DNA from 3 places in the Ensifer sp. LC384 genome. Region 3 is predicted to be linked to each of the others. Evidence: predicted binding sites of a transcription regulator. Region 3 holds the regulator's gene; each other region holds the start of a gene.
The links. The regulator PhoB, encoded in region 3, activates phosphate uptake and scavenging genes when phosphate is short. The targets are predictions, from matches to a motif close to TGTCATNNANCTGTCAT.
Positions count from the first base shown of each region.

Region 1: the regulator PhoB is predicted to act here: its motif matches at 5,822-5,838, upstream of BC363_RS28045 (DUF2794 domain-containing protein).
Region 2: the regulator PhoB is predicted to act here: its motif matches at 2,552-2,568, upstream of BC363_RS13990 (alkaline phosphatase).

Region 1 is NZ_MBST01000056.1:98,517-108,634, reverse strand. It holds gene ccmB (heme exporter protein CcmB) at 160-819, opposite strand; gene ccmA (heme ABC exporter ATP-binding protein CcmA) at 859-1,509, opposite strand; gene acnA (aconitate hydratase AcnA) at 1,780-4,470, shown strand; gene BC363_RS28050 (thioredoxin family protein) at 4,655-5,428, shown strand; gene BC363_RS28045 (DUF2794 domain-containing protein) at 5,859-6,263, shown strand; gene BC363_RS28040 (GNAT family N-acetyltransferase) at 6,336-6,893, opposite strand; gene BC363_RS28035 (Bax inhibitor-1/YccA family protein) at 7,017-7,754, opposite strand; gene BC363_RS28030 (ABC transporter permease) at 7,976-10,118, opposite strand, start outside.
Region 2 is NZ_MBST01000016.1:5,522-15,639, forward strand. It holds gene BC363_RS13980 (ABC transporter ATP-binding protein) at 1-70, opposite strand, end outside; gene BC363_RS13985 (hypothetical protein) at 74-538, opposite strand; gene BC363_RS13990 (alkaline phosphatase) at 751-2,502, opposite strand; gene BC363_RS13995 (aspartate-semialdehyde dehydrogenase) at 2,891-3,925, shown strand; gene BC363_RS14000 (lytic transglycosylase domain-containing protein) at 4,133-4,954, shown strand; gene BC363_RS14005 (carbonic anhydrase) at 5,024-5,671, opposite strand; gene pdxY (pyridoxal kinase PdxY) at 5,741-6,622, opposite strand; gene BC363_RS14015 (NAD-glutamate dehydrogenase) at 6,905-10,118, shown strand, end outside.
Region 3 is NZ_MBST01000013.1:95,915-106,032, reverse strand. It holds gene phoR (phosphate regulon sensor histidine kinase PhoR) at 1-430, shown strand, start outside; gene BC363_RS12395 (substrate-binding domain-containing protein) at 625-1,659, shown strand; gene pstC (phosphate ABC transporter permease subunit PstC) at 1,755-3,239, shown strand; gene pstA (phosphate ABC transporter permease PstA) at 3,236-4,558, shown strand; gene pstB (phosphate ABC transporter ATP-binding protein PstB) at 4,572-5,387, shown strand; gene phoU (phosphate signaling complex protein PhoU) at 5,444-6,154, shown strand; gene phoB (phosphate regulon transcriptional regulator PhoB) at 6,354-7,037, shown strand; gene BC363_RS12365 (GcrA family cell cycle regulator) at 7,102-7,623, opposite strand; gene BC363_RS34355 (hypothetical protein) at 7,813-8,046, opposite strand; gene BC363_RS12360 (aspartate aminotransferase family protein) at 8,045-9,244, shown strand; gene argF (ornithine carbamoyltransferase) at 9,376-10,118, shown strand, end outside.

The DNA of each region.
Region 1 (10,118 bases), on a different contig from region 3:
AAGGCCCTTTGCTGCAATTGATCCCCGTCAATCACACGATCACGATGATTTTTGAGCAGAACCAACCTAACGGTCACAAACGTGATCGATTTTAACAGGTTAGAGCCGGATAGAGGCGGAAAACCGCAAACACTTTCTCCATATCCTGCTCCATCCGCGTCAGTCGGACGCATGACGAAGCGCCGCGGCGGCGGCAACAGGCCCGATGACGGCAAAAAACAGGGTGATCGCCATCAGGATCATCAAGGGCGGCAGAAACGGGGCGGGATCCTCGATCGCAGCGTAAACGGCGCTGACACCGAAGATCAGCACCGGAATGGCAAGCGGCAGCACCAGGATCGAGACCAGCAGACCGCCGCGCGGCAACGACACCGCGACGGCAGCACCGACCGCACCGATGAAGGTGATGGCCGGGGTTCCGACGAGAAGCGTCAGCATGGTGGCGCCGATTGCAAGCTCGTCCATGTTCATGAACAGGCCGAGCAGCGGCGCGGCGATCACCAGCGGCAGGCCGGTGGCAGCCCAATGGGCCGCACATTTGACGAAAACGGTGACGAGCAGCGGCGTTTCCTGCATCAGCATCAGATCGAGCGATCCGTCTTCACGCTCCGCCTGAAACAGCCGGTCGAGGCCGAGCAGCGATGCGAGCAGGGCCCCGATCCAAAGGATCGCCGGGCCGATCCGCGCCAGCAGGTTGAGGTCGGGACCGACGCCGAAGGGAATGACGGCAACGACCGTCATGAAGAACAAGACGCCGATCATCGCGCCGCCGCCGGCGCGGATGGAAAGTTTCAGGTCGCGGAAGAAGAGCGCGATCACTTGCGGCGTCCCTTCATCTCTTTGCCGCTGGCCGCCTTATCACGCGCCATGCCACATGCCTCCGCCGACGCCGGAAAAGCCGGTCATCCGCAATTCCTTGATGCGCTCGAGCCCGAGCGGCTGGTGCGTCGCCGCGACGACGATGCCGCCGCGATCGAGATGCGCATTGACCAATCCGGCAAACAGCTTGTCGGCGCCGGCGTCGAGCGCGGCCGTCGGCTCGTCGAGGATCCAGATTGGACGGTAGGCGACAAGCAGCTTGGCCATCGCCATGCGGCGCTGCTGGCCGGCCGACAGATAGCCGAAGGGCAGATGCGCGATGCCGGGAAGGCCGACGGCCTCCACCGCTTCGACAAGGCCCTTGCCCGAGCCGCCCTGCGAATCACCCATGAAATCCTTCCAGAAGGAAAGATTTTCCGCGACGGTCAGTTCGCGCTTCATCGCGTTCCGATGACCGAGATAGTGGCTGATCTCCGATGGATGGCGCATTTCAGGAGGGCCGCTCTCAAGTTTCAGGCTCCCGGATTCAGCCATGAGAAGACCGGCCAGAACACGCAGCAAAGTCGACTTTCCCGAGCCGTTCGGACCCGTCACCACAAGGGCTTCGCCGGCACTAAGAGCAAAGGAAATATCGTTAAAAATCAGATCCTCGCCTCGCCTCGCACTCAGACCTTCAGCCAGCAGGCGCATGAATTTTCAGCTTCCCTTTACACTCTTTGCCGCAGGGCAAAAAAAAGTCCCGATTGGACCTTGGTTGGTCTGGCACGATTTGGAGAAATTATCTATAAGGCGGCCAACACGCCAGCGGTCGGCGTGAATTTCATCCTAGCGCCGAACATGGAATGAATTTCCACGTACGGACAGCGGAAATGGCCGCACCCGCATCCCAATTCGCGCTTCATTGCGCTCGGGCGTTCGTACGTCAGTTTTTGGCGATCAGACGGAACGGGGTATTATCCAGTGTCCAAGTCCCTAGACAGTTTCAATTGTCGCTCCACGCTCACCGTCAACGGTGTCGACTACGTCTATTACAGCCTGCCCAAGGCTGAGGCGAGCGGTCTCGTCGGCGTTTCGAAGCTCCCCTACTCGATGAAGGTGCTGCTCGAAAACCTGCTGCGTAACGAAGACGGTCGCTCCGTCACCAAGAAGGACATCGAGAACGTTGCGGCTTGGCTGACCGACAAGGGCACCGCCGAAAACGAAATCGCCTACCGCCCGGCCCGCGTCCTGATGCAGGACTTCACCGGCGTTCCTGCCGTCGTCGACCTCGCAGCCATGCGTGACGCGATGGTCTCGCTCGGCGGCGATCCGGAAAAGATCAACCCGCTCGTGCCCGTCGACCTTGTCATCGACCACTCGGTCATCGTCGACGAATTCGGCACCCCGAACGCTTTTGCCCGCAACGTCGAGCTGGAATATCAGCGCAACGGCGAGCGCTACCGCTTCCTGAAGTGGGGCCAGCAGGCGTTCAAGAACTTCCGCGTCGTGCCGCCCGGCACCGGCATCTGTCACCAGGTCAATCTGGAATATCTGGGCCAGACCGTCTGGACCCGTGACGAAGACGGCGAAATCACCGCCTACCCGGACACCTGCGTCGGCACCGACAGCCACACCACGATGATCAACGGCCTTGGCGTTCTCGGCTGGGGCGTCGGCGGCATCGAGGCTGAAGCCGCCATGCTCGGCCAGCCGGTTTCCATGCTGCTGCCCGAGGTCATCGGCTTCAAGCTGACCGGCAAGCTCAAGGAAGGCGTCACCGCCACCGACCTCGTGCTGATGGTCGTGCAGATGCTGCGCAAGAAGGGCGTGGTTTCGAAGTTCGTCGAATTCTTCGGCCCCGGCCTCGACAACATGACGCTCGCCGACCGCGCCACCATCGGCAACATGGGTCCGGAATACGGCGCCACCTGCGGCTTCTTCCCGGTCGACAGCGAAACCATCAACTACCTCACCATGTCCGGCCGCGAAGAGCAGCGCATCGCGCTGGTCGAAGCCTACTCCAAGGCTCAAGGCATGTGGCGCGAGGGTGACGGCTCCGAGCTGGTCTTCACCGACACGCTGGAACTCGACCTCGGCGACGTTGTCCCCGCTATGGCTGGTCCGAAGCGTCCGGAAGGCCGCATTCCACTGGAAAGCATCGCGTCCGGTTTCACAACCGCGCTCGAAGGCGACTACAAGAAGCCCGGCCAGCTTTCGAACCGTTACGCCGTCGAAGGCACCGACTTCGATCTCGGCCATGGCGACGTTGCCATCGCGGCGATCACATCGTGCACCAACACCTCCAACCCGTCGGTCCTGATCGCCGCCGGCCTTCTCGCCCGCAACGCTGTTGCCAAGGGCCTGAAGTCCAAGCCGTGGGTCAAGACCTCGCTGGCACCGGGATCGCAGGTCGTCGGCGAATACCTCGCCAAGTCGGGCCTGCAGAAGGACCTCGACGCGCTCGGCTTCAACCTCGTCGGCTTCGGCTGCACCACCTGCATCGGCAACTCCGGCCCGCTGCCGGGCCCGATCTCGAAGACGATCAACGACAAGGGCCTGATCGCCGCTGGCGTTCTGTCGGGCAACCGCAACTTCGAAGGCCGTATCTCACCGGACGTTCAGGCGAACTACCTCGCCTCGCCGCCGCTCGTCGTCGCCTACGCGCTTGCCGGCACGGTCCAGAAGGATCTGACCAACGAGCCGCTCGGCGAAGACCAGAACGGCAACCCGGTCTTCCTCAAGGACATCTGGCCGACCTCCAAGGAAATCCAGGAGTTCATCTTCAAGTACGTCACCCGCGAACTCTACGCGACCAAGTATGCCGACGTGTTCAAGGGCGACGAGAACTGGCAAGCCGTTCAGGTTCCTCCGGGCCAGACCTACGCCTGGGACGACGGTTCGACCTACGTGCAGAACCCGCCTTACTTCGTGGGCATGGGCAAGTCCGGCTCGGGCATCTCCGACATCAACGGTGCGCGCGTCCTTGGCCTGTTCGGCGACAAGATCACCACCGACCACATCTCGCCGGCCGGTTCGATCAAGGCTGCCTCGCCGGCGGGTGCTTACCTCATAGGCAATGGCGTCGGCGTCGCCGACTTCAACCAGTACGGTACGCGTCGTGGCAACCATGAGGTGATGATGCGCGGCACCTTTGCCAACATCCGCATCCGCAACCACATGCTCGGCCCGAACGGCAAGGAAGGTGGTTACACCATCCACTATCCGTCGAAGGAAGAGATGTCGATCTACGACGCCGCCATGCAGTACAAGGAAGAGGGCGTTCCGCTCGTCATCTTCGCCGGCGTCGAATACGGCAACGGCTCGTCGCGCGACTGGGCTGCGAAGGGCACGAACCTTCTCGGCGTCAAGGCCGTGATCGCCCAGTCCTTCGAGCGCATCCACCGCTCGAACCTGGTCGGCATGGGCGTCATCCCGTTCGTCTTCGAACAGGGCACGACCTGGGAATCGCTGGCTTTGAAGGGCGATGAGATCGTCACCATCGGCAACCTCGCCAATGTCCAGCCGCGCGAAAAGCGCGTCGCCAGGATCATCTACGGCGACGGCAGCGTGAAGGACGTTCCGCTCGTCTGCCGCATCGATACGCTCGACGAAGTCACCTACGTCAACAACGGCGGCATCCTGCAGACGGTTCTGCGCGACCTCGCCGCCTGATCGCTCTGGTTGTCTGAAACATTGAAGGGCCGGGATACCGCAAGGTGTCCCGGCCCTTTCACATTCCCTTTGGGGTTGCCTGCCCATATCCTCACTCCAACGTGACTTCCCGTTGAAGCATCGGCGTCGTATGTAATGGGCTTCCCCGTGAAGTAGGCCTGTCGGCCGGCAATGAAGTGACGCCATGACATTCGCAGACAGATTTTTCCTTTGCCCTGTTGCAATGGCTTTCGGGCTTTTTGCGGCAGCGTCGGTTCCGGCCATGGCGGAGGACGGCAAGGTTATCAAGGGCGTCGTCGAACTCTTCACCAGCCAGGGCTGTTCCTCCTGCCCGCCGGCCGATGCCGCATTGAAGAAGCTGGTGGATGACGGCGACGTGGTGGCGCTGTCCTATCATGTCGATTACTGGAATTATCTCGGCTGGAAGGACACACTCGCCTCAAGCGAGAACACCGACCGGCAATATGCCTATGCGCGGATGCTCGGTCGCAACGGCGTTTATACGCCGCAGGCGATCCTCAACGGCCGCGATCATGTCAACGGCGCCAATCTGCAGGCGATCAAATCCCGGCTCGACATCATGAAGGCCGCCGGCAAGGGGCTTGCCGTTCCGGTCGAGGCGAAGATCAACGGCGACGAGATCTCGATCAAGGTCGGCGCGGGTGATGGCAAGGCCAATGTCGTCGTCGTCTATTTCGATCGGGCGAAGATCGTCAATGTCGAGAAAGGCGAAAACAGCGGCAAGGAGATCGCCTACTGGCACGCCGTGCGTGATATCCAGACCATCGGTATGTGGGATGGCAAGCCGGCAACCTTTACCCTTCCTGCAACGGTCCTGACGGAGCAGCGTGGCAAAAGCGGCTGCGCGGTGCTGTTGCAGTCGATGAAGGATGCCGAAACCCCGGGGGCGATCATCGGCGCGACGGCCGTGCTCGCTGGCCCACAGGGCAAACTGTGAGCGGCTGCAGAATTCCTCACAGCGCCGCGCGTCTATTTAGACGCACAAAGGTCGCTGTAACACTTTGAGTTGCTGCATAATTTTGTCCTTAAATCGATTCCGATTTAAGGAATTATGCAGGAGGGGTGGTTCGGCCCGGCAGCATCGAGGGGCTGGGGCTGAGGGTTCGAAGTTACCGGACCGAACCGGCCATGACTGCGTTCGTTGAAGGTCACGCAGCATGACGATCTGACCGGACATACGGTGGCAACGACTCTGTCCGTCAGCGCCTGCGAGTTTTGCGGTGAATTGGGGCGGCGATTTGACTGAAATGGGGCAGAGGCAAGAAATGCCGTCTGTACCCAACGGCTTCCGGCTGGTTCCGGCTTGCTTTTCGGCTCGTGTCAGGCAAACTGTTATCGTTCTGTCACAACAGAAGGCCGGATTGCCGATGACCGATGAGCCGGATTTGCCGCGAGGCCAGGCGCGACATCAGCGCCCGACCACTTCCGAAGTGGTCGTCGATCTTCACGAATACAAGAACGCCCGGAATGCCCCTCCCATCACCTTTCACCGTCGCGAACTCGACCAGATCCTGTGGATCTACGGCCGCATGGTCGGCGAAGGCGAATGGCGAGACTACGCCATCGACCACATGAGCGACCGGGCCGTCTTCTCCGTTTTCAAGCGATCGGGCGAGATGCCTCTCTACCGCATCGAGAAAAATCCGAAACTGGCGGCCAAGCAGGGCGCCTACAGCGTGCTCAACATTCACGGCACGATCCTGAAACGCGGACACGAGCTCGGGCCGGTGCTGAAGGTCTTCGACAAGGCGCTCAAGCTGGTCAAAACCTGAGAGACCGGTTCGAGGCCGATCGGAGGTCCGAGCCCGGGCTCATGGACCGGATGGCTGTGATAACACCGGCCCTCAGGCTTGATAAAGTGTATCTGGGTAAACGCCCTCCGGCGGATCGCTCGTCAATCCATCGCCAAGCGCAAGCTGCATGATCGCGGTATCGAGCCACCGGCCATGCTTGAAGCCGGTCGCCTTCATCAGCCCCTGATGTTCGAAGCCGGCCGAGCGGTGGACGGCGATCGATGCAGGATGGGCCCCGCCGATAACCGCCACCATCTGGCGAAATCCAAGCGCGGTGCAGCGCTCGACCAGTTCGACCAGCAACATCTTTCCTGCCCCCTTCCCACGCGCCGATGGCGCGAGGTAGATCGAATCCTCGACCAGGAAGCGGTAGGCCGTGCGCGTGCGAAAGGCGGAGGCATAGGCGTAGCCGACGATCGTGCCCGCCTCGTCGAGGGCGACGATATAGGGATAGCCATGGCCTATGATGGTGGAGAAGCGTGTTGCCATCTCCGCCTCCGACGGAGGCACGATCTCGTAGGTCGCGACGCCGTTCAGAACGGATTCGCGGTAGATTTCGGCGATGGCGGGCAGATCGGAGACGGTGGCGTCGCGTAAGGTCAGTGGCATGGACGGATCTTGAAGGTTCTTCGATTTCCCCATTCAGTCACACGGATCGCACCGATCGATCAAGCCTTTTCCTGGTAACAAAAAAGGCGGCCGAAGCCGCCTTTTCCGTCAATCTCTTCAGGCTTAGTTGTTCCGGTTGCCCAGGAACTGCAGCATGAACATGAACAGGTTGATGAAGTCGAGGTAGAGCGTCAGGGCACCCATGATCGCCTTGCGGCCGGCCACGGTGCTGTCATCGGCATCGTAGTACATTTCCTTGATCTTCTGCGTGTCGTAGGCGGTAAGGCCTGCGAAGATCAGCACGCCGATTACCGAGATCGCGAAGCTAAGCGCCGAAGAGGCGAGGAAGATGTTGACGATCGACGCGATGATGACGCCGAACAGACCCATGATCAGGAACGAGCCCATGCCGGACAGGTCCTTCTTCGTGGTGTAGCCGTAGAGCGACAGCGCGCCGAAGGAGGCGGCGGTGACGAAGAACGTCTGCACGATGCTCTGGCCGGTGAAGACCATGAAGATCGACGACAGCGAAACGCCCATCAGAGCCGCATAGACCCAGAACGTCATCTGCGCAGCAGAAACGCTCATGTTATTGATGCGGAAGCTCATGAAGAACACGAGACCCAGCGGAGCGAGCATGACGACCCATTTCAGGGGCGACGCATAGAGAAGTTGGGCGAATGCCGGATTGGAGACGGCAAGCGCGAATGTTCCGTAAGCTGCCACACCGGTAATCGCCAGGCCGAGGGCCATCAAGTTGTAGACCTTCAGCATATACGTGCGAAGGCCTTCGTCGATCACGGCACCCGCCTGAGCGCCGGCGGGCGACATTCGGGTTTGGTAGTTTCTCAGATCAGCCATTGTTTCCTCATTTAAGCCCCGGTTGAACTTACGGTGTCGGGCGGATGACCTGACCGATCGGCCATCATCCCATGCCCAGGCGCCGCTGCGGGGCTCCAGCATGCCTGTGGATAAATATGATGCCGAAAGCCCTTGCGTACAAGACCTTTAGACCCCTGATTCGGCACAGCCTGAGCGTTTATGGCCTTGCATCACAGGGATTTACGGTTAACTCCGTCAGCTCAAAGCTCCCGCAGAACCGGCGCCGCCTTCTGACCCAGCACACGCCAGGTGCCTGCAAGCCCGATGCCGACCGTCATCACCAGTGCAATGACGACCGTGGCGACGGCCACATCCGGCAGGAAATTCGACGGCAGCTTCATGATCCGGCTAACGACGAACCAAGCGGAAACACCGCCCGCAAACAGCGCAAAGACAGCGGTTGCAAGGCCAAGGATGATGTATTCGTAGCTGAAGGCACGGATCAGCGTCGCGCGTGTGGCACCCAGCGTCTTCAGCACCACCGCATCGTGGATGCGCGCCCGATTGCCCGCGGCAAGCGCGCCGGCCAGCACCAGGACGGAGGCGACAAGCGCGACGGCGGCAGCGGCACGGATCGCCGTTGCCAGTTGTCCGAGAAGCCCGTTCACAATGTCGAGAGCATCCTTTACCCGCACGCTCGTGATCGTCGGATAGGCGTTGGTAACGGCCTTCAGCACCGTCGCCTCCTCGTCGGGCGTCGCACCGGGATCGATCACCGTTGCCAGCCACGCATGCGGCGCGCCAGCAAAGGTGTTGGGCGAGAACACCATCACGAAGTTGATCGACAGCGATTCCCATTCGACATTGCGGAAATTGGCGATCTTGGCGGTGATGTTGCGGCCAAGCACGTTGACGGTCACCATGTCGCCGATCTTCAATCCGAGTTCGCGCGCCTCTTCCGCGGAGAACGACACCAGCGGCTCGCCGCTATGGTCAGGCGCCCACCAACTGCCCTCGGCAAGCGTCGAATTCTCAGGCTTGTTCTTGGCATAGGTGATGCCGCGGTCGCCGCGCAGCACCCATTGACCGCTCGGCGGCACGTTGCGGCTGTTCACATCCTCGCCGTTGAAGGCGATGATGCGGCCGCGCAGCATCGGCACCTCGATGACCTTGCCGTTCGGCATCGATTCGTTGAGGAGCGTGCGGAACCCTGCGATTTCACTTCCCTGGATATCGACGAAGAAGAAATTGGGTGCCCGCTCGGCCATATCGCCGGTCAGTTCGCGCCGCAGATTGCCATCGATCAGCGCGAGCGTGACGAGTAGAGCAAGGCCGAGGCCGAGCGACAGCACCACCGAAGGCGTCAGCGCCCCTGGCCGATGGATGTTGCCGATCGCCAGTCGCAGCGCCGGCGAGTTGACGCGCGGACTGCGGCGCGCCAGCCACGAGATCAGCAGAGAAACGAGGCGCAGAACGATGAAGGCAAAGGCGATCGCCCCCAGGAAGACCAGCGAGATGTAGCGGTCGTAGGCGGTCCAGATCGCAAGCCCGGCAAGCGCGATCAGGCAGGCAAGCGCGCCGACCAGATAGGGCCATGCCGGAAAACCGGTCGGGTCGAACCCCTGCTGGCGAAAGAGCGCCGTCGCCGGAATGCCGCGGGCCCGGCCGAGCGGAAGGATGGCAAAGGCCAGCGCCGTCAGCACGCCGAACAGTGCCGCGATGCCGAGCGCACCCGGATAGAGCCGGAACTCGGTTGAAATGGGCAGCAGGTCGGCGAGAAACTGCGCGGCGACGAAGGGGATGAGCGCACCGAGAACAAGCCCGATGCCGATGCCGATCAGCGCGATCAGCAGGATCTGCGAGAGATAGATCATCGCCACCAGCGAGGCGGGCGCGCCCAGGCACTTGAAGGTGGCAATCACGCTGCGCTTCTGGTCGAGATAGGCGCGCACGGCATTGGCGACGCCGACGCCGCCGACGATCAGGGCCGTGAGCCCGACGAGCGTCAGGAACTGCGAGAAGCGGGTGATGTTGGCCGTCAACGACGGAGCGGCGTTGGAACTGGTGCGGATCGACCAGCCGGCCGAAGGAAAGCGCGTCTCGGCGTCGCTGCGGGCAGCGGTGACCCGGGTCGGATCGCTCAGCTTCACCTTGTAGCCGTGCTCGACAAGACTTCCCGTCTGCACGAGCCCCGACGCGGCGAGCGCTTCGGCGGAAACCATCAGGCGCGGCGCGAAGCCAAAACCGTCGGAGAGCGCATCCGGTTCGCGCACGATCGTGCCTGAAATCCTGATGCGGGCATTGCCGAGCAGGATTTCGTCGCCGACGGAAATGCCGAGGCGGTCGAGCAGCAGCGGTGCGGCCACCGCACCGAACACGTCGCCCTGCTGCGCCAGCAGACTG
Region 2 (10,118 bases), on a different contig from region 3:
CGATCGCCAGGGCCGGCGCCGCAAGGCCGGGAAAGCTGACATCGATCCCCGCGAGCTGAAGACCAAGCATGCGCTAGACCGTGTAGAACTGGGATGAACGCAGGCGGAGCAGGCTGACGAAACCCGTCTCCGGGTCCGTCCAGGAGCCGACCTCCAGCGTCCCGCGAACCTCGATCGTCTGGCCGGGCGGCACGAAGGTCTGCTTCTCCCCCAAATAGACGACGACGATGTTGTCCGGCCAGTCGGAATCCGACGAACAGAACGGACAAAGGGCCATCGGGATCTCCGTCAGCACGAAGAACGCCGCTTCCGCCTTGAGCGGCGGCGCCATGAAGCCGCGCATGCGGACTTCCTGGCCGGCAAGGCTCTTTACCTTTTGCGAGAATTCCAGACCGAGCACGCTCACCTTGCCGTAAAGCTCATCGAACGTGAGGCTGTCTTCGGCCAGGGCAGGGCGCCCATCAATCAAAATAGCCGCGCCGGCGATCAGGCCGAGCACGACTCGACGGCTCAAGGACATGGAGGTCGGTAGGGTCATCGTCTCATCGCCAATAGTACCCCGGCGGCACCTGCGCACCCCGCCGGCAGGAATGAACGTTACAGCGCCGCGCGTCTATTTAGACGCGCAAAGGTCGCTGTAACAGTTTGAGTTGCTGCATCATTTTGTCCTTAAATCGATTCCGATTTAAGGAATTATGCAGTAAGTGAAGCCTCCTCCCCGGTCTGAGGGAGGAGGCAGGTTTCAAACGATCAGTTGGTCTGCTTCACGCCGAGAGCAAGCGCGTCGACGAGAACGCGATAGACGTCGCTCTGCTCCATGTAACCCCTGAAGCCTTCGCTGCCCGGGCCTTCCGACTGCAGCACGACGTCATCGACCGTGTGCTGGCCGGTGCTTTCATCCTTCGGCAGGATGCCGACGCGCAGGACCGCGCCGGGCATGTCCTTGTAGGCTTCGTTGGCGACATACTCGTCCTTCTCGTTCTTCACCGCCGGCTCGAACGGGCCATCCAGCTTGGGGCTGAAGGTTTCGTAGTAGTCGGGGAAGTTGGAGACGAACATCGCCAGGCGGCGGCTCGCATCGATCTTGTCGGGGTAGCCGTCCTTGTTCTCGTCGGTGTAGTTCGGGAAGCCAGCCGAAGCGCCCGTCTTGACCTTGTCGCGGCCTTCCTTGCCCTCGACGGTGTCATCGATGATGCCGAGCAGCGAGACGCCATGGGTATGGTCGCCGGTAACGACGACCAGGGTATCCGGGTTGTTCTTCGCGAACTCGCGGGCAACACCGACCGCCTGGTCGAACTCTATGGTCTCGACGACGGCGCGTTCCATGTCGAGCGGATGGCTCATCTTGTCGATCGAAGCGCCCTCGACCATCAGGAAGAAGCCGTTTTCGTTCTTCGACAGCCGGTCGAGCGCGGTCTTGGTCATGTCGACGAGGCCGGGCTGGCCCGGGAATTTTTCGACCGTGCCCTTCTTCAGGAATTCGCGATCAAGCGTCACGTCCATGTTGCCGGTGTGGAACAGACCGAGAAGCTTGCCGTCTTCAGGCGCATTGGCGAGCTCGGTCTTGTCGGTGGCCAGCGCATAGCCGGCTTCCTGGAACAGCTTGATGTAGTCCTGGTTGTCCTTGCGCTTGGAGCCGGGTGTCTCCTTGCCGAGGAAATAGGCCGAGCCGCCGCCAAGGAGGACCTCCGGCTTGACGTCGTAGATCATGCCGACGATCTCGGCCTTGTCGTTGCGGTTGCGGGTGTGAGCGACGACGGCGGCCGGCGTGGCATCCTCGATTTCCGAGGTGGTGACGAGGCCGATCGACTTCTGCGTCTGGCGGCGCAGCGCTTCCGCGATGGTTTCGACGCGCGGATCGTCGAGGCTGTCGGGCGTGCGGTCGCCATAGACGCCGACGGCGTTGATCACGGTCTTGTGGCCGGTCATGTAGGCCGACATGGTGTTGGCGCTGTCGGTGTCGATCGAATTGGTTGCCGACGTGCCGATGAAGGCCATGCGCTCGAGATCATCCATGTTGAGGCGGCCATTGGCCTTACCCTCGGTCATGCCTTTCGACATGATGCGGGCGGCGGTGCGGTGCGCGACCGAAAGGCCGTCACCCAAAAGGAAGATCACGTTCTTGACCTTCGGCTGTTCGGTCGTGGCAAAGACGTCCCAGGTCACGGTCTTCGTCTGCTCGCCGGCCGTCACTTCGACCTTGTAGCTGCCCGGCGCGCCGATGATTGCATTGCGCAGCAGCAGCGCCGAACCGAGTTCCTTGTCTTCCTTGCCCTTTTCCATCGCGACATAGGCGGCTTCGGCACCGAGCGTTGCCTTGTAGTCCTGGCCGTTGACGGTCACCTTGATGTCTTCCGCCTTGACCGCACCCTTGAGCTCGACCTTGAAATCGAATGGAGAACCGGCAAGTATCGTCGCACGATCAAGGGGATAGACGTCCGCGGCCTGGGCTGCGTGGGTCAGAACCGTCGTAGCAAAGAGGGTGGCTAGAAGCGTGCGCATGGCAATCGTCCCTTTGAGGTGTCGGATTGCGCGGTCGTAACGCCCGGCCATGACAGCGCCATGACATTGCGATCACGTTTGCGGGCGCCAAGCATCGCACGCTTGACTCGCCGATAGAAACAATTATTAGGAGCCTCGGAAAGGAAGGCATTCCATGCTTCGCCGCGAACATAACTTCGCTGACAGCAGCGTCCTGGCAGAAATCGCCGGGCAGGATATGCATTTTCCAGCTTCCTTCAAAACAACGGCCAAAACGACGACGAAAACCGTCTGACGTCTCTGGCCCTCCGCTCTCTCCCCGGTTTGGCCGGGGACAGGAACCCTCGCGGCGGATCGCGCGGTTTCCCCCTCCACCCGACGAGGAGAGACAGAAAAGAGAGCTTAGATCATGGGTTTCAAGATTGCAGTCGCAGGCGCCACCGGCAATGTCGGCCGGGAGATGCTGAACATCCTTTCGGAACGCGGCTTTCCCGCCGATGAAGTGGTCGCCCTGGCTTCCGCCCGTTCCCAAGGCACGGAAGTTTCCTTCGGCGACAAGACGCTCAAGGTCAAGAACCTCGAAAACTACGATTTCTCCGATACCGATATCTGCCTGATGTCGGCCGGTGGCGCGGTATCGCTGAAGTATTCGCCGAAGATCGGCCAGCAGGGTTGCGTCGTCATCGACAACTCCTCGGCCTGGCGCTACGACGCCGAGGTGCCGCTGATCGTGCCGGAAGTGAACCCGGACGCGATCTCGCTCTTCACCAAGAAGAACATCATCGCCAACCCGAATTGCTCGACCGCTCAGCTCGTCGTCGCGCTGAAGCCGCTGCACGACCACGCCAAGATCAAGCGCGTCGTGGTTTCGACCTACCAGTCGGTTTCCGGCGCGGGCAAGGACGGCATGGACGAACTCTTCAACCAGACCCGTGCGGTCTTTGTTGCCGACCCGATCGAATCGAAGAAGTTCACCAAGCGCATCGCCTTCAACGTCATTCCGCACATCGACGTCTTCATGGAAGACGGCTACACCAAGGAAGAGTGGAAGGTTCTGGCCGAAACCAAGAAGATGCTGGATCCGAAGATCAAGGTGACCTGCACGGCCGTGCGCGTTCCGGTCTTCATCGGCCATTCGGAATCGGTCAACATCGAGTTCGAAAACGAGATCACCGCTGACGAGGCGCGCGACATCCTGCGCGAAGCGCCGGGCTGCCTGGTCGTCGACAAGCACGAGAACGGCGGCTACGTCACGCCTTACGAGTGCGCCGGCGAAGACGCGACCTACATCTCGCGCATCCGCGAAGACGCAACCGTCGAAAACGGCCTCAACATCTGGGTCGTTTCCGACAACCTGCGCAAGGGTGCGGCACTGAACGCGATCCAGATCGCCGAGTTGCTGATCAACCGCGGTCTGATCCGCGCCAAGAAGCAGGCCGCCTGAACAAACAGACGGTAAACCGCAAATAAGAACCCCGCCTGGCCCGTTATCGGCCTGCGGGGTTTCCCGTTTCACGGATCCGTGTGAGAAATTGATCGGATTCACGTGAAACCATTAGAGAATTTCCGCCAATTAGGGGCGGGTGACAGTGCCGGCGAAGGCTGGCATCTTTGTAACGGCAACCAGATTCTGGCCATGACGGGGTATTTCATGCACACGGCAAAGTGCGTAGCGATTGGGCTTGCGGCCCTGATTTCAACGGCGATCCTTCCGGCGAGCGCTTCAGCGGCACAGTGCGGCAATGACAGCAGCGGTTTTGCAACCTGGATGACGCAGTTCAAGCAGGAAGCCGCCGGCAACGGCATCAGCCCTGCGGTGCTCGACAAGGCGCTCTCCAGCGTCGCCTACAACAAGGCGACGATCCGCGCCGACCGTGGCCAGAAGAGCTTCAAGCTCTCGCTCAGCCAGTTCATGCAGAAGCGTGGCGGCCAGACGATCATTTCGCGCGGCAAGAAGATGAAGGCCCAGAATGCGGCGCTCTTTAACAGCATCGAGCAGCGCTACGGCGTGCCGGCCGGCCCGCTGATCGCCATCTGGGGCATGGAAACCGGCTTCGGCGGCTTCATGGGCAAGGAGCATACGCTCTCTGCCGTTTCGACGCTCGCCTATGACTGCCGCCGCTCCGACTACTTCACCAACCAGCTCTACGCGGCACTGCAACTCGTCCAACGCGGCGATCTCAGCCCGGCTGCACGGGGCGCTGCCCATGGTGAAATCGGACAGACCCAGTTCCTTCCGGCAAACGTGCTGAAATTCGGCGTCGACGGCGACGGCAACGGCCATATCGACATGGTTCGTTCGAAGGCGGACGCGCTTGCGTCGACCGCCAACTTCCTGCGTGGACACGGCTGGCAGCCGGGCGCTGGATATCAGCAGGGACAGGCGAATTTCGGCGCGATCCAGGGTTGGAACGCCGCCAGCGTCTACCAGCAGGCCATCGCCATCATCGGCGCCGAAATCGACGGCGACTGATCGCTAATCAAAGTTTCTCGAATGAAGAAAGCCCGGTTCGAAAGGACCGGGCTTTTTCTGTGGTTTCAATCACATGCCGGGACGGGCAAAATCGCCGGTCTTCGGATCCATCACCCAGAGCTCGCCGGTCGAGATGTCGAACCAGGCACCGTGAAGCTGGAGCTTGCCCTTCGCTTCGAGAATCTGGACGCAGGGGAAGGTGCGCAGATTGGCGATCGAGTTGCGGATCGAGACCCGTTCCAGCGCCCGCTGCCGCTCGGCCTGGGTCATCACGTCGTTGCTCTGGATCTGCTCGGCGGACGGCTTCAAGAGGTTCATCCAGCGGCCGATGAAATCACCCGGCGACAAGGGCTCGGCATCCAGGTCGAGCGCAGCCTTGATGCCGCCGCAGCGGCCATGGCCCATGACGACGATGTCGCTGACGCGCAGCGACTGGACCGCAAATTCCAGAGCTGCCGACGTCGAATGGTAGTGACCGTCGGGCTCGTAGGGCGGCATGAGATTGGCGACGTTGCGCACGACGAAGAGCTCGCCCGGACCGCTGTCGAAAATCGTCTCGGGCGCTGCCCGGGAGTCACAACAGGCGATGACCATGGTCTTGGGCTTCTGCCCGCTGTCCGCCAATGTCTTGTAACGCTGCTGCTGTTCGCTGAAACGACCGCTCATGAAGTTACGATAGCCGTTCAGAAGGTGGTCCGGAAAACGCTGCATATCCATCGGTTACCCCGCTGCTGTCGAGAGTTCAATCCACCAAGCCATCCGACGGCGTGCCGTGAACAGCTTCTTCTATTTCCGGCGCATCTGGCTCGGATGCAGCAGGCGCCGCATCTGCACCATCGCCATCGGCGTCGAGAGACTGGACGCATCCTGTTCGAGCGTCAGTTCATCGGCGCCGCGCTTGACCGTGCGCGCGATAATTTCGAAAACGCTGGCCGTGGCCATCTGAAGCGCGCGTTCCTCGGACAGTCCTTCCAGCAGACGCGCCAGGAACACCGCCGTCAGCAGATCGCCCGTGCCGTTCGGCGGGTTCTCGATCAGCCGATGCTCGGCAAGGAGCGCGTGGTTGCCGGAGAGATAGAGGTTCCCCGTGCCGCCGTTCATCATCGGGATCGCCGACGTGACGAGCATCCGCGAGGGACCGAGCGCCAGCGCCGCATCAAGAATTGCCGCGTTGGTCTCAAGCGTCGCGCCGGCCAGCCAGGCCAGTTCGAAGCGGTTGGGCGTGGCGAGGCTTGCAAGCGGCAACAGCCGGTCGCGGATGGCCGTTGCCGTCGCTTCGGGCACGTAGAGCCCTTCGGCGTCACCGATCACCGGGTCGCAGGCGTAGACGAGATCCGGATTGCGGGCGCGCAGGGCGGTGACCAGCCGGGCAACGCCATCTGCCTGCCCTGCCGAGCCGAGATAGCCGGAGAGCACCGCCCGAACCTCGCCAGCCCAGGGCGCCTGCGCCAGATCATCGATCACCGACTGGAACTCCGCGTCCGGTATCGTGATGCGCGTCGAACGGCCATGGCCGGGATGCCAGGGTAGAATGACCGTCGGCAGGGCCCACACGGGGTGGCCAAGTGTCTCCAAGGCGAAGACAACCGCCCGATTGCCGACGGTACCGCGAACCACATGACTAGAAATGACGATGACGGCGCCAGGCAAGGAGGGCATTTCGGGCATCGGCCAGTCCAATCCTTCGATTTGAACTCTGATCACCGACTGTCACCGCCATGTCAACAGGCTATGGCAGACAGGTTCCGCACAAGCCTCTGGCGTTTTCGTGCTTTTTCATCGAAATTCGAGCAATTTTCGCCAATTTGCCTTCGATTTAAATGGATTTAAGCTGTTTTCACGTGAGATTCTCCGACTTTTGGCTCGTTTTTGCCGAAATCGTCATAAAAAGCGGTCGCCATTAGCCATGGTTCTGATAGGGTCTAGCCTATCATGAATGGGAGAAACTTCATGGGCGTGAAATACAATCCGAAGCGGGACAGACACATCGACGCAGCGAAGGCGGCCGCCACCAAACTGGGCTCCGACGCGCTGGCGCCGGAGATCCTCTTCGGCGGGGCCAGCAACGACGACCTCGATCTCTATTCGGCGGACATGCTGGCACTGACGGCGGCCCATGCGAGAAGCGAAGTCGCACGCTGGGACGGCGGCAAACCTCAGGTTTCGGTCGAAACGGTGGCCGGCGTCGCGCCCGGCGGCACCGAGGTTTCGATCATTGCGGTCACGGAACACAACATGCCGTTCCTCTATGATTCGGTCATGGGCGAAGTGACGAGCACCCACCGCGACATTCATCTCGCGATCCATCCCATTCTGGTCCAGGAGCCGGGCAAGCCCATCAAGCTGTTCGATCCGGATGAACCGAGCGATCCGGCGCACCGGATCAGCCATATCCAGATCCACCTCGGCAAATTGACGCCGGCGGAGGCGCAATCACTCAGCAACCGCATCCGCGACGTGCTCGAACAGGTTCATCAGGCCGTGCACGACTGGCCGGCGATGACGACGCTGCTCGACCACGCCATGAAGGAGCTCGAGGACTACAGTGCCTCGCGCAAGAAGAGCGACCGCGACGAAGCGCTGGCGTTCCTTCGCTGGCTCAGGGACAACAACTTCACCTTCCTCGGCATGCGCGAATACACCTATTCCGGCAAGGGCGGGAAGGCGACGGTCGAGCGCGGCAAGGGCAGGGGCCTCGGCATCCTTTCCAATCCCGATGTGCGCGTGCTGCGCCAGGGCAAGGACGCGGTTCTGACGACGCCGGAGATTCTGGCCTTCCTCGAAAGCCCGGATTTCCTGATCGTCACCAAGGCCAATGTGAAGTCGGTCGTGCACCGGCGCGCCTATATGGATTATATCGGTGTCAAGCGTTTCGATGCCGACGGCAATGTCGCCGGCGAACTGCGCATCGTCGGCCTGTTCACCTCCTCGGCCTATACCCGCCAGGCGGCGGAAATCCCGCTCTTGCGCCACAAGATCGAGAAGATCGTCGACCATTTCGGCTACGATCCGCAGAGCCACTCCGGCAAGATGCTGGACAACACGCTCGAATCCTACCCGCGTGACGATCTCTTCCAGATCGACGTCGGTCTGCTGGCCGCCTTCTGCGAACAGATCAACGAGCTGGGCGACCGTCCGCGCATCCGCGTTCTGCCGCGCATCGACCATTTCGACCGCTTCGTTTCGGTCATCGTCTTCGTGCCGCGCGAACAATATGATTCCGATGTTCGCGAGAAGATCGGGGACTATCTGAAGACCGCCTATGACGGCCGCGTTTCGGCCTACTACCCGGCCTTCCCCGAAGGCGGTCTGGCGCGCGTGCACTTCATCATCGGCCGCTCCGCTGGCAAGACCCCGCGCATCCCGCAGGCCAAGCTCGAGGAGGCTGTACGCGGCATCGTCACCCGCTGGATCGATCGCTTCGACCTGCTTGCCCGCAAGGACGGCATCGAGCTTAGCGTTGGCGGAGCCTACCAGGCGGCCTTTGCACCGGCCGAAGCCTATGCCGACCTCGCCGATATCGCCGCCTGCAAGGCGGAAGATCCGATCCGGATCTCGTTCTACCACTATAACCGCCCGGTCAACCGTCCGGACACCGCGGAGCTGAAGATCTTCCACGCCGGCGAGCCCGTATCGCTCTCGCGCCGCGTGCCGCTGCTCGAAAACCTCGGCTTTCGGGTCATCAGCGAGCAGACCTACGACCTCAACGTCGGCAAGCATGGTGAGGACCAGCATCGCGTCGTCCTGCACGACATGGAACTGATCCATCGCGACGGTCACACTCTCAATCTCGAAAAAACCGGCGCAGCGCTCGAGGAAGCCTTCCTCGCCGCCTGGAACGGCACGATCGAGGACGACAACTTCAACAGGCTGATCCTGCTCGCCGGCTTGAACGCCCGCGAAGTGACGGTGCTGCGCGCCTATGCTCGCTACCTGCGCCAGGCCGGCATCACCTATTCGCAGGGCTATATCGCCGACACGCTGAACAAATATCCGGCGATTGCCGCCGATATCTTCAAGCTGTTCGTGACCCGCATGGACCCGGCGATCGAGGAGAAGCCGCGCGCCAAGAAATGCAACGCCCTGATCGCGTCGATCGAGACCGCATTGTCGGCGGTGCCGAGCCTCGACGAGGACCGGATCCTGCGCCGCTACGTCAATGTGATCGAGGCGACGCTCCGGACCAACTACTTCCAGAAGGACGCTGACGGAAAGCCGCGCGCGGTGCTCGCATTCAAGCTCGACCCCAAGCAACTCGAAGGCTTGCCTGAGCCGCGCCCGTTCCGCGAGATCTTCGTCTACGGCACCGAAGTCGAAGGTGTGCACCTGCGCTTCGGCAAGGTCGCCCGCGGCGGTCTTCGCTGGTCCGACCGCGCACAGGACTACCGCACCGAAGTGCTGGGCCTGGTCAAGGCACAGCAGGTCAAGAACGCCGTCATCGTGCCCGTCGGCGCCAAGGGTGGTTTCTATCCGAAGCAGCTGCCGGTCGGCGGCAGCCGCGACGAGGTGTTCAGGGCCGGCACCGAGGCCTACAAGACCTTTATCCGCACGATGCTGTCGGTCACCGACAACATCGTCGGCCAGGATGTCGTGCCGCCGGCCGACACGCTGCGCCGCGACGGTGACGATCCCTATTTCGTCGTCGCCGCCGACAAGGGCACCGCTACCTTCTCGGACACGGCCAACGGCCTCGCCCAGGAAGCGGGATTCTGGCTGGACGACGCGTTCGCCTCGGGCGGATCAGCCGGCTACGACCACAAGAAGATGGGCATCACCGCGCGCGGCGCCTGGGAAACCGTCAAGCGGCACTTCCGCGAGATGGACATCGACATCCAGACGACCCCGTTCACCGTCGCCGGCGTCGGCGATATGTCGGGCGACGTGTTCGGCAACGGCATGCTGCTTTCCGAAAAGATCCGTCTGCTTGCTGCCTTCGACCACCGCGACATCTTCATCGATCCGGCGCCGGATACCGATGTTTCCTTCGCCGAGCGCAAGCGCATGTTCGCGCTGCCGCGCTCAAGCTGGCAGGACTACGATCGCAAGACGCTTTCCGAAGGCGGCATGATCATTTCCCGCGCCGAAAAATCGGTGACGCTGACGCCGGAAGCCATGGCTGCGATCGGCATCGACAAGCAGAAGGCCACCCCGTTCGAGATCATGA
Region 3 (10,118 bases):
GCTGCTCGGCCATGTCCGCGACAGCCTTGCGCCGCTCGCCAACGATCTCGACGTGACGATCGCGCTGACGATGCCGGACGAACCTGTCGTCGTGCAGGGGGACCGCGACGAGCTGATCGAGGTCTTCGAGAACCTGATCGAGAATGCCTGCAAATACGGCCAGGAAGGCAAGAAGGTCGATGTCGAGCTTTCCGGCGGGCAGGGCGGGCAGGCGGAGGTCGTGGTCAGAGACTACGGCCCCGGCATTCCGGCCGAGCATGTGCCCCGCATCACCGAGCGGTTCTACCGCGTCAATGTCGAGGCGAGCCGCTCGAAAAAGGGCACGGGTCTCGGCCTTGCGATCGTCAAGCACATCCTGACCCGCCACCGCGCGCGACTGTTGATCCACTCCGAGCTGGGCAAGGGCACGGTGTTTACCGTGCGTTTTTGACATATTGGCGCGGGATAAGTCCTCTTCGTTCATTTTTCATTATTATTTTCAATGACATGAACTGTCATAAATGTTTCGCGAAACTGACATAAAAGGTGTGGCTATCGGCGGCTAGTTAGGGGCAGCCGATCAGACGGCGAAGAGCGCTGCAACGCTTGGCGCACTCAACACAAGCCCATTCCGGGAGAACTTCAATGAAAGCTCTTAAACTCACTGTTGCGGCGCTCGTCGCATCCGCCGCATTCGCTGGCGTGGCTGCCGCGCGCGATCAGGTTCAGGTCGCCGGCTCCTCGACCGTTCTTCCCTACGCCAAGATCGTCGCCGAGACGTTCGGTGAGACCTTCCCGGACTTCAAGACGCCGGTCGTCGAATCCGGCGGCTCCTCCGCCGGTCTGAAGGAATTCTGCAAGGGCGTCGGCCCGGATACCATCGACATCGCCAACTCCTCGCGCAAGATCAAGGACAAGGAAATCGAAGCCTGCAAGGCCGCTGGCGTTACCGAGATCCAGGAAATCAAGATCGGTTATGATGGCATCGTCTTCGCGACCGACGCCGGCAACGCCGACCTCGCGCTGAAGCCCGAAGACCTCTACAAGGGTCTGGCTGCTGAAATCGTCGTCGACGGCAAGCTCGTCGCCAACCCCTACAAGAAGTGGTCTGAAGTCAACTCCGCTCTGCCGGACGCCGACATCGCCGCCTTCATCCCGGGTGAAAAGCACGGCACGCGCGAAGTCTTCGAAGAGAAGATCCTGGCTGCAGGCTGCAAGGAAGCTGGCGCCGTTGACGTCATCAAGGCTGCCGTTGCCGATGAAAAGCAGCAGCACAGCAAGTGCGTCGCGGTCCGCAAGGACGGCTTGGCTGTCGACATCGACGGCGACTACACCGAAACGCTGGCCCGTATCGCTGCCAACAAGAACGGCATCGGCGTATTCGGCCTGTCCTTCTACGAAAACAACGCCGACAAGCTGAAGGTCGCCACCGTCAACGGCATCGTTCCGTCGACCGAAACGATCGCTTCCGGCGAATACCCGGTTTCGCGCCCGCTGTACTTCTACGTCAAGAAGGCACACCTCGGCGTTATCCCGGGCCTCAAGGAATATGTTGAGTTCTTCCTCGACGATCAGATGATCGGCCCGGAAAGCCCGCTTGCCGAATACGGCCTCGTCGCCGCTCCGGACGCCGAGCGCGAAGAAGTTCGCAAGGCTTTCACGGCCGGCAACATGCTCTGATACTGACAAGCCCCGGCGCGACATTTTCGCGCCGGGGCATGCCTCCATCCGAACTGCCGGCAGCGCATTGAGCGCTCCGCCGCGGAGACGTGCCGATGAGTACTTCGCTCCTTCTTTTGCTCATTGTTTTAATTGGTTTTATTTCTTACTTTGCAGGCCGCGCGCGTTCGCTCGCGCAGGCCAACGGCAAGCTCTCCAACCTGCATTCCTTGCCTGGTTATCACGGCAGCTATGTTGCCATCTGGGCGATCCTTCCGGCCGCACTCGTGCTTGGGGCCTGGCTCGTCGCCGCCCCGATGTACATTGACTCCAGCACCCGGGCGATTTTGCCCGAAACGGTGCAGACGCAGGGCGGCGCGACCGTCGAGCTGGCGCTTGGCCAGGTCAAGTCGGTCGCCGGCGGCCTGAAGCGGCTGACGGCGGAAGAGCTTTCGTCGCTTGAAAACGGCTCGGCCAATCTTCGCTCCACGCTTGCGGCCAAGGGCGTTGCCCTTGCCGGCGAAGGCGAACCCTACATGATCACCGCTGCCCAGCATTTCAATGCGATGAGCGTCACCAACCGCTGGCTGATGAGTGCGGTCGTGCTGCTGATCGCCATTGCCGGCGGCGTTTACGCCATCCGCAACATCGCCACCCGCTTCCGTGCCCGCAATCAGGTTGAGCGCGTCATCCTCGGCTCGCTGATCGTCGCTTCCTCGATCGCCATCCTGACGACGGTCGGCATCGTCGCTTCGATGCTGTCGGAAGCCGGCCGTTTCTTCACGATGGTTTCGCCCTTCGAGTTCTTCTTCGGCACGGTCTGGGATCCACGGTTTTCTGCCGCCGGCAGCGGCGGTGCGTCCGGCCAGTTCGGCCTGATCCCGCTTCTCGCCGGCACGCTCTATATCGCTTTCGTCGCCATGCTCTTTGCGGTGCCGATCGGTCTGTTCGCAGCCATCTACATGGCGGAGTATGCGAGCCCACGCCTGCGTTCGACGGCAAAGCCCTTGCTCGAGGTGCTCGCCGGCATCCCGACCATCGTCTACGGTTTCTTCGCACTGGTGACCGTCGGCCCGTTCCTGCGCGACATCTCTGCCCAGTTGAACGGTCTCGTCACCGGCAACTATCAGAACTTCATCCAGGCGCAGAGCGTCGTGACCGCCGGCATCGTCATGGGCATCATGCTGATCCCGTTCGTGTCCTCGCTGTCCGACGACATCATCACCCAGGTGCCGCGGGCCCTGCGCGATGGCTCGCTCGGTCTCGGGGCCACCCGCTCTGAAACGGTCAAGAAGGTCATCCTTCCCGCCGCGCTGCCGGGCATCGTTGGCGCCCTGCTTCTGACCGCCTCGCGCGCCGTCGGCGAAACGATGATCGTGGTGCTTGCCGCCGGTGTCGCGGCCCGCATGCAAATCGATCCCTTCGAGCCGATGACCACGGTGACGGTGAAGATCGTCAACCAGTTGACGGGTGACCTTGAGTTCACCTCGCCGCAGACGCTGGTTGCCTTCGCACTCGGCATCACGCTCTTCGTCATCACGCTCGGCCTCAACATTTATGCGCTCTACATCGTGCGCAAATATCGGGAGCAGTACGAATGACCGACATCGCTTCCCCGACCGTCCGGATCTCCGCCCGTCCCGCATCCGCAACGCGCGATATCGGCATCAAACGCCGCTACGCAGCCGAGCGCCGGTTCCGTGCCTATGGCATCGGCGCCATCAGCCTGGGCCTGTTCTTCCTCGCTCTGTTGCTGTGGACGGTGGTCTCCAACGGCTACACTGCGTTCCAGCAGACAACGATCACGCTGCCGATCGAATTCAGCGAGAAAGTCATCGACCCCAAGGGTGAGCGCGCCACCGACGGCAAGGTGCTGATGACCGCCAACTATCCGCTGCTGGTGCGTGAGGCGCTGATCAAGCAGCTCGGCATCGATGCGAGCAAGCGTCCGCTGGTCAAGCAGGCCACCGACATGATGTCGGCAAGCTCCCGCACGCTGTTGCGCGACATCGTCGTCGCCGACCCGTCGGTTATCGGCAAAACCATACCGGTGACATTGCTCGCCGAAGCCAATGTCGACTCCGCGTTCAAGGGTCAGATCGACCTGAGCGTCGAGGAGAGCAAGCGCAAGGTCAAGGACCAGCAGGTCACCTGGATGAACGAGCTGGCAAGTGCCGGCGTCTTGAAGAAGAGCTTCAACACCGGCATCTTCACCTTCGGCGCCTCGAGCCGCCCAGAAGCGGCAGGCGTTGGCGTTGCCGCCCTCGGCTCGCTGTTCATGATGCTGATCGTGCTTGTCCTGTCCCTGCCGATCGGTGTTGCCGCTTCGATCTATCTCGAAGAGTTCGCGCCGAAGAACAGGCTGACCGACCTGATCGAAGTCAACATCAACAACCTCGCCGCCGTCCCGTCGATCGTCTACGGTCTCTTGGGTCTGGCCGTGTTCATCAACTTTGCCGGCATGCCGCGCTCGGCTGCCGTCGTCGGCGGCCTGGTGCTGACACTGATGACCCTGCCGACGATCATCATCGCCACCCGCGCGGCGTTGAAGGCGGTCCCGCCGTCCATCCGCTCGGCAGCGCTCGGCCTCGGTGCGTCGAAGATGCAGACCATCTTCCACCACGTGCTGCCGCTGGCGATGCCGGGCATTCTGACCGGCACGATCATCGGCCTCGCCCATGCGCTTGGCGAAACCGCGCCGCTCCTGTTGATCGGCATGGTCGCCTTCGTCGTCGACTACCCCGGCTCGCCGATGGAACCGTCGACCGCACTGCCGGTGCAGATCTACATGTGGGCCAACGAGGCGGAACGCGCCTTCGTCGAGCGCACCTCCGGCGCGATCATCATTCTTCTCATCTTCCTCGTCGTCATGAACCTTGGCGCCATTCTGTTGCGACGTCGCTTTGAGCGCCGTTGGTAGTGAGGTAATTACTATGAACATCATGTCAGAAGCAGCAGTCGAGAAGGCCTTGGATCAGAAAATGAACACTGTGCCCTACAAGATGATCGGCAAGGATGTGTCGGTTTACTACGGCGACAAGCGCGCGCTTTTCGACGTCAACCTCAACATCCGCGAGAACACGGTTACGGCTCTGATCGGCCCTTCGGGCTGCGGCAAGTCGACCTTCCTGCGCACGCTGAACCGCATGAACGACACCATCGAGAACTGCCGCGTCACCGGCAAGATCACGCTCGATGAGGACGATATCTACGACCCGGCGATCGACGTCGTGGAACTGCGTGCCCGCGTCGGCATGGTGTTCCAGAAGCCGAACCCTTTTCCGAAGTCGATCTACGACAACGTCGCCTACGGCCCGCGTATTCACGGGCTTGCCCGCACAAAGGCCGATTTCGACGAAGTCGTCGAGACCAGCCTGCAGAAGGCCGGCCTCTTCAACGAGGTGAAGGACCGACTGCACGAGCCGGGCACCGGGCTTTCGGGTGGCCAGCAGCAGCGCCTGTGCATTGCGCGCGCCGTTGCCGTCAGCCCTGAAGTGATCCTGATGGATGAGCCCTGTTCGGCGCTCGATCCGATCGCGACCGCCAAGGTCGAGGAACTGATCCACGAACTGCGCACGAACTTCACGATCGTGATCGTCACCCACTCGATGCAGCAGGCGGCGCGTGTATCGCAGCGCACCGCGATGTTCCACCTCGGCAATCTCGTCGAGGAGAACGACACCGACAAGATGTTCACCAATCCGGATGACCAGCGTACCCAGGACTACATCATGGGCCGGTTCGGTTGATGGCCGAAGCACCCCTTCAACCCGTTTCCTGAACGCGCCCGCAAGGATCGAAGACTATGTCCATGCACATAATGTCCGCCTACGACGAAGAACTGAAATATCTCACGCGCCGCATCTCCGAGATGGGCGGCCTTGCCGAGCAGATGGTGGGCGAATCCGTTCGCGCGCTGGTCAATTCCGACCTCGCATTGGCGCAGAAGGTGATCTCCGACGACGCCATCCTCGATGAGGCCGAACGCCAGATCGGCGAAAAGGCGATCATCACCATCGCCAAGCGCCAGCCGGTTGCCGCCGACCTGCGCGAGATCATGGGGTCGATCCGCATCGCGTCCGATCTCGAGCGTGTCGGCGACCTCGGCAAGAACAACGCCAAGCGCGTCATTGCCGTTGCCGGCTCCGGCATCCCGCGCAAGCTTGCGCGCGGTCTCGAGCACCTGGCCGAGCTCGCGCTCGTGCAGCTCAAGGAAGTCCTCGACGTCTACGCCTCCCGCTCGCCGGAGAAGGCCAACAGCATTCGCGAGCGCGACGAGGAGATCGATGCGATCTACACCTCGCTGTTCCGCGAGCTGCTGACCTACATGATGGAAGATCCGCGCAACATCACGCCCTGCACGCATCTTTTGTTCTGCGCCAAGAACATCGAGCGTATCGGTGACCACGCCACCAACATCGCCGAGACGATTTATTACATGGCGACGGGCGCGCAGCCGGAAGGCGAGCGTCCGAAGGATGACAATACGTCGACGCTGGGTGCCGTAAAGGACTGAGACCCAAACTCGTTCGAGTGACTGGCTATGAACCTGCTCCGGTCGCAGCCTTGGTTGCGGCCCTGCTTTGTCGCGTCTGAAGCTATTCGTTTTCGCGCGTGCCTTTGAAAGCGCGCGGAGTGCTCCAGATGCTGTATGTTCGAGCATCTCTGCCCGTTCGACCGAACGCGAGACGCTCTGGGTAAGGAGACGTTACCTGATGTTGCCGAAAATCGCCGTTGTCGAAGACGAAGAGGCGCTGAGTGTCCTGCTGCGGTATAATCTCGAAGCCGAAGGGTTCGATGTCGATACGATCCTGCGCGGCGACGAGGCCGAGATCCGCCTGCAGGAGCGCCTGCCGGATCTCTTGATCCTCGACTGGATGCTGCCGGGGGTATCCGGTATCGAACTTTGCCGCCGGCTGCGTCAGCGCCCGGAAACCGAGCGCCTGCCGATCATCATGCTGACGGCGCGCGGCGAGGAGAGCGAGCGGGTTCGCGGCCTTGCCACCGGCGCCGACGACTATGTCGTCAAGCCGTTCTCGACGCCGGAGCTGATGGCCCGCGTCAAGGCGATGCTGCGACGCGCCAAGCCCGAGGTCCTCTCGACGCTGCTTCGTTGCGGCGATATCGAACTCGACCGCGAGACGCACCGCGTCCATCGCCGCACCCGTGAGGTCCGTCTCGGCCCGACGGAATTCCGCCTGCTCGAATTCCTGATGTCTTCCCCGGGCCGGGTCTTCTCGCGGTCGCAGCTTCTGGATGGCGTCTGGGGCCACGATATCTATGTCGACGAACGCACGGTGGATGTGCATGTCGGACGCCTTCGCAAGGCGCTGAACTTCTCGAGCATGCCGGATGTCATTCGCACGGTTCGCGGTGCCGGGTACTCGCTCGAAAGCTGAGCATCCAATCAGTCACTAAAAAGGGGCCGGTTGGCCCCTTTTTCATGCGTTGTTCTCGGTCGCTTTAGCGAGCGCGGCGGCGCTCGGCGGAAGGCTGGTAGGCAAGCCGTGCATGGAAGCTGCAATAGGGCGAAGCTTCCGGGGAGTCGTTGCCGCAGAAGTGGAACTCTTCCTTCAGCGGGTCGCCGATCGGCCACTTGCAGGTGCGCTCGGTCAATTGCGTCAGCTCCAGGCGGCGCGACATCGGCACGACCACATTCGTCTGGATATGGAAGTCCTGTTCGGCAACGAGATCGACTTCGACCTCTTCCTTGAGGACGGTTGCGCCGGCCGAACGGGTAACCGTGCGGGTGGTGACGCGCGACGCGTAGTTCGGAGCGCGCGGCGCCGAGGTCGGGCGCTGCTTCGGCCGGGTCGCGGCGGTGGTTCCGCCAGCCTTGGCCCTGCCCGGTAGGCTCAGTCGGTGAACCTTGCCGATGACCGCATTGCGGCTGACGCCGCCGAGCTGCGCTGCGATCTGGCTCGCGCTCAGGCCCTCGGACCAAAGCTTCTTCAGTTTTTCCACCCGCTCGTCAGTCCAGTTCATTTCTGCACTCTCCGTTCTCAGCGTTGGCGATGGCAGAATCTCTCACCACGCTCCGGAAAAGCTCCGGAGCTGCAACGCGATAACACTTTTGGTGACTAGGTCCGCCGCATGCGTCTAGTAATTGAACGTTAACCTACTGACGGGCGGACTCCGTGGCAAGAGTCCCGGGAATCGCGCCGAATCGATTTCCTAGTTTTCCCCAACTTGCTCGGTGGGCGTTGCATTTTTGCAAGCCCCGCCGCGCGTTTTTTTCGTCGCATGGATCAGACCCGTCCGACCGCACTGCAAGGCTTGGTTTTGTTGACATTGCGCTGCGAAATAGGAATAGTGCCTGCGCCGCCGCAAGGCGGCATTTTTAATTTTTTGCCGCGCTCGACACGGGCTCGGATCGATGCCGATAGCAATGAAGGAGAGGCTCGCCATGACTGCAACCACGCCGCTTTACGACACCTACATGCGTGCGCCGTTGCGTTTCGAGCGAGGAGAGGGCGTCTGGCTGATCGCCGAAGACGGCTCGCGCTATCTCGACTTCGCCGCCGGCGTCGCCGTCAACTCGCTTGGCCATGCCCATCCGCATCTGGTCGAGGCTTTGAAGGCGCAGGCCGAGAAGGTCTGGCACCTGTCCAACCTCTATGAGGTTCCGGGCCAGGAGAGCCTGGCGCGCCGGCTGACGGCCGTCACTTTCGCCGACCGTGTGTTCTTCACCAACTCGGGCGCCGAAGCACTCGAATGCGCGATCAAGACCGCCCGCCGCTACCATTTTGCCAAGGGCAATCCGGAGAAGTTCCACGTCATCACCTTCGAGGGCGCCTTCCACGGACGCACGATCGCGACCATCGCCGCCGGCGGTCAGCAGAAGTACATCGAAGGCTTCGGCCCGAAGGCTCCGGGTTTCTACCAGGTTCCGTTCGGCGACATCGCGGCGGTCAAGGATGCGATCACCGACGAGACGGCGGCGATCCTGATCGAGCCGATCCAGGGCGAGGGCGGCATCCGCCCGGCCACCAAGGAGTTCATGCAGGAACTGCGCGCGCTTTGCGACGAGTTCGGCCTGCTGTTGATCCTCGACGAGGTCCAGTCCGGTGTCGGCCGCACCGGCAAGCTGTTCGCCTATGAATGGGCCGGCATCCGTCCCGATATCATGGCTGTCGCCAAGGGGATCGGCGGCGGCTTCCCGCTCGGCGCCTGCCTTGCGACCGAAGAGGCGGCGGCCGGCATGGTTGCCGGTACGCACGGCTCCACCTACGGCGGCAACCCGCTCGCCATGGCGGTCGGCAACGCCGTGCTCGACGTCATCCTGGCCGACGGCTTCCTGGAGCAGGTTCGCGACGTCGCGCTGGTCTTCCGCCAGGGTCTCGCCTCGCTGAAGGACCGGTTCCCCGATGTGATCGAGGACATCCGCGGCGACGGGCTGATGCTCGGCATCAAGGCGAAAGGCCCTTCGGCCGATCTCCTGAAGGCGATCCGGGCGGAGAAGCTGTTGGCCGTTCCCGCCGGTGAGAACGTGCTGCGCCTGCTGCCGCCGCTGACGGTGACCGCCGAGGAAGCGCGCGAAGGCCTGGCGCGGATCGAGCGCGCGGCCGAAGCCGTGAGAAGCAGCAGCGGCACCGCCGCAGCCTAGTTTTTGAACCGGGAGATCGGTAGCGATTTTCCCAAGGGTCCATGCGCGAATCCGAGGTGTCGAAGCGTCTATCGTGCTCTTCGACACCGGTCGTGCTTCAGGGGCCATTCTGAGGACAGGAATTCAGTACGATGGCAGGCACAAGACACTTCATCGATCTTTCGGCCATGACGGCGGCGGATCTGCGCACGATTATTGACGACGCACGCGTGCGAAAGACGGCGACCAAGGCTGGAACCGCCGCGAAGCCGCTCGCCGGCAAGATGCTGGCGATGATCTTCGAAAAGCCCTCCACCCGTACCCGCGTCTCCTTCGATGTCGGCATGCGCCAGCTCGGCGGCGAAACCCTGTTTCTCTCGGGCACCGAGATGCAGCTCGGTCGCGCCGAGACCATCGGCGACACCGCCAAGGTGCTGTCGCGCTATGTGGACGCGATCATGATCCGCACGACCGACCATCGCCGCCTTCTCGAGTTGGCCGAACACGCAACGGTGCCGGTCATCAACGGCCTGACCGACGACACCCATCCCTGCCAGATCATGGCCGACATCATGACCTTCGAGGAACACCGCGGACCGGTGAAGGGCAAGACCATCGCCTGGACCGGTGACGGCAACAACGTGCTTCACTCGCTGATCGAGGGCTCGGCCCGTTTCGGCTACCGCATGAACATGGCGGTGCCGCTCGGCTCCGAGCCGCATGACAAGATCCTCAACTGGGCGCGCAACAATGGCGGCGAGATCCTGCTTTGCCACGAGGCCGAACAGGCCGTTGCCGGTGCCCATTGCGTCGTCACCGACACTTGGATCTCCATGAACCAGGAGCATCGCGCCCGCGGCCACAATGTCTTCCAGCCGTTCCAGGTCAACGAAGC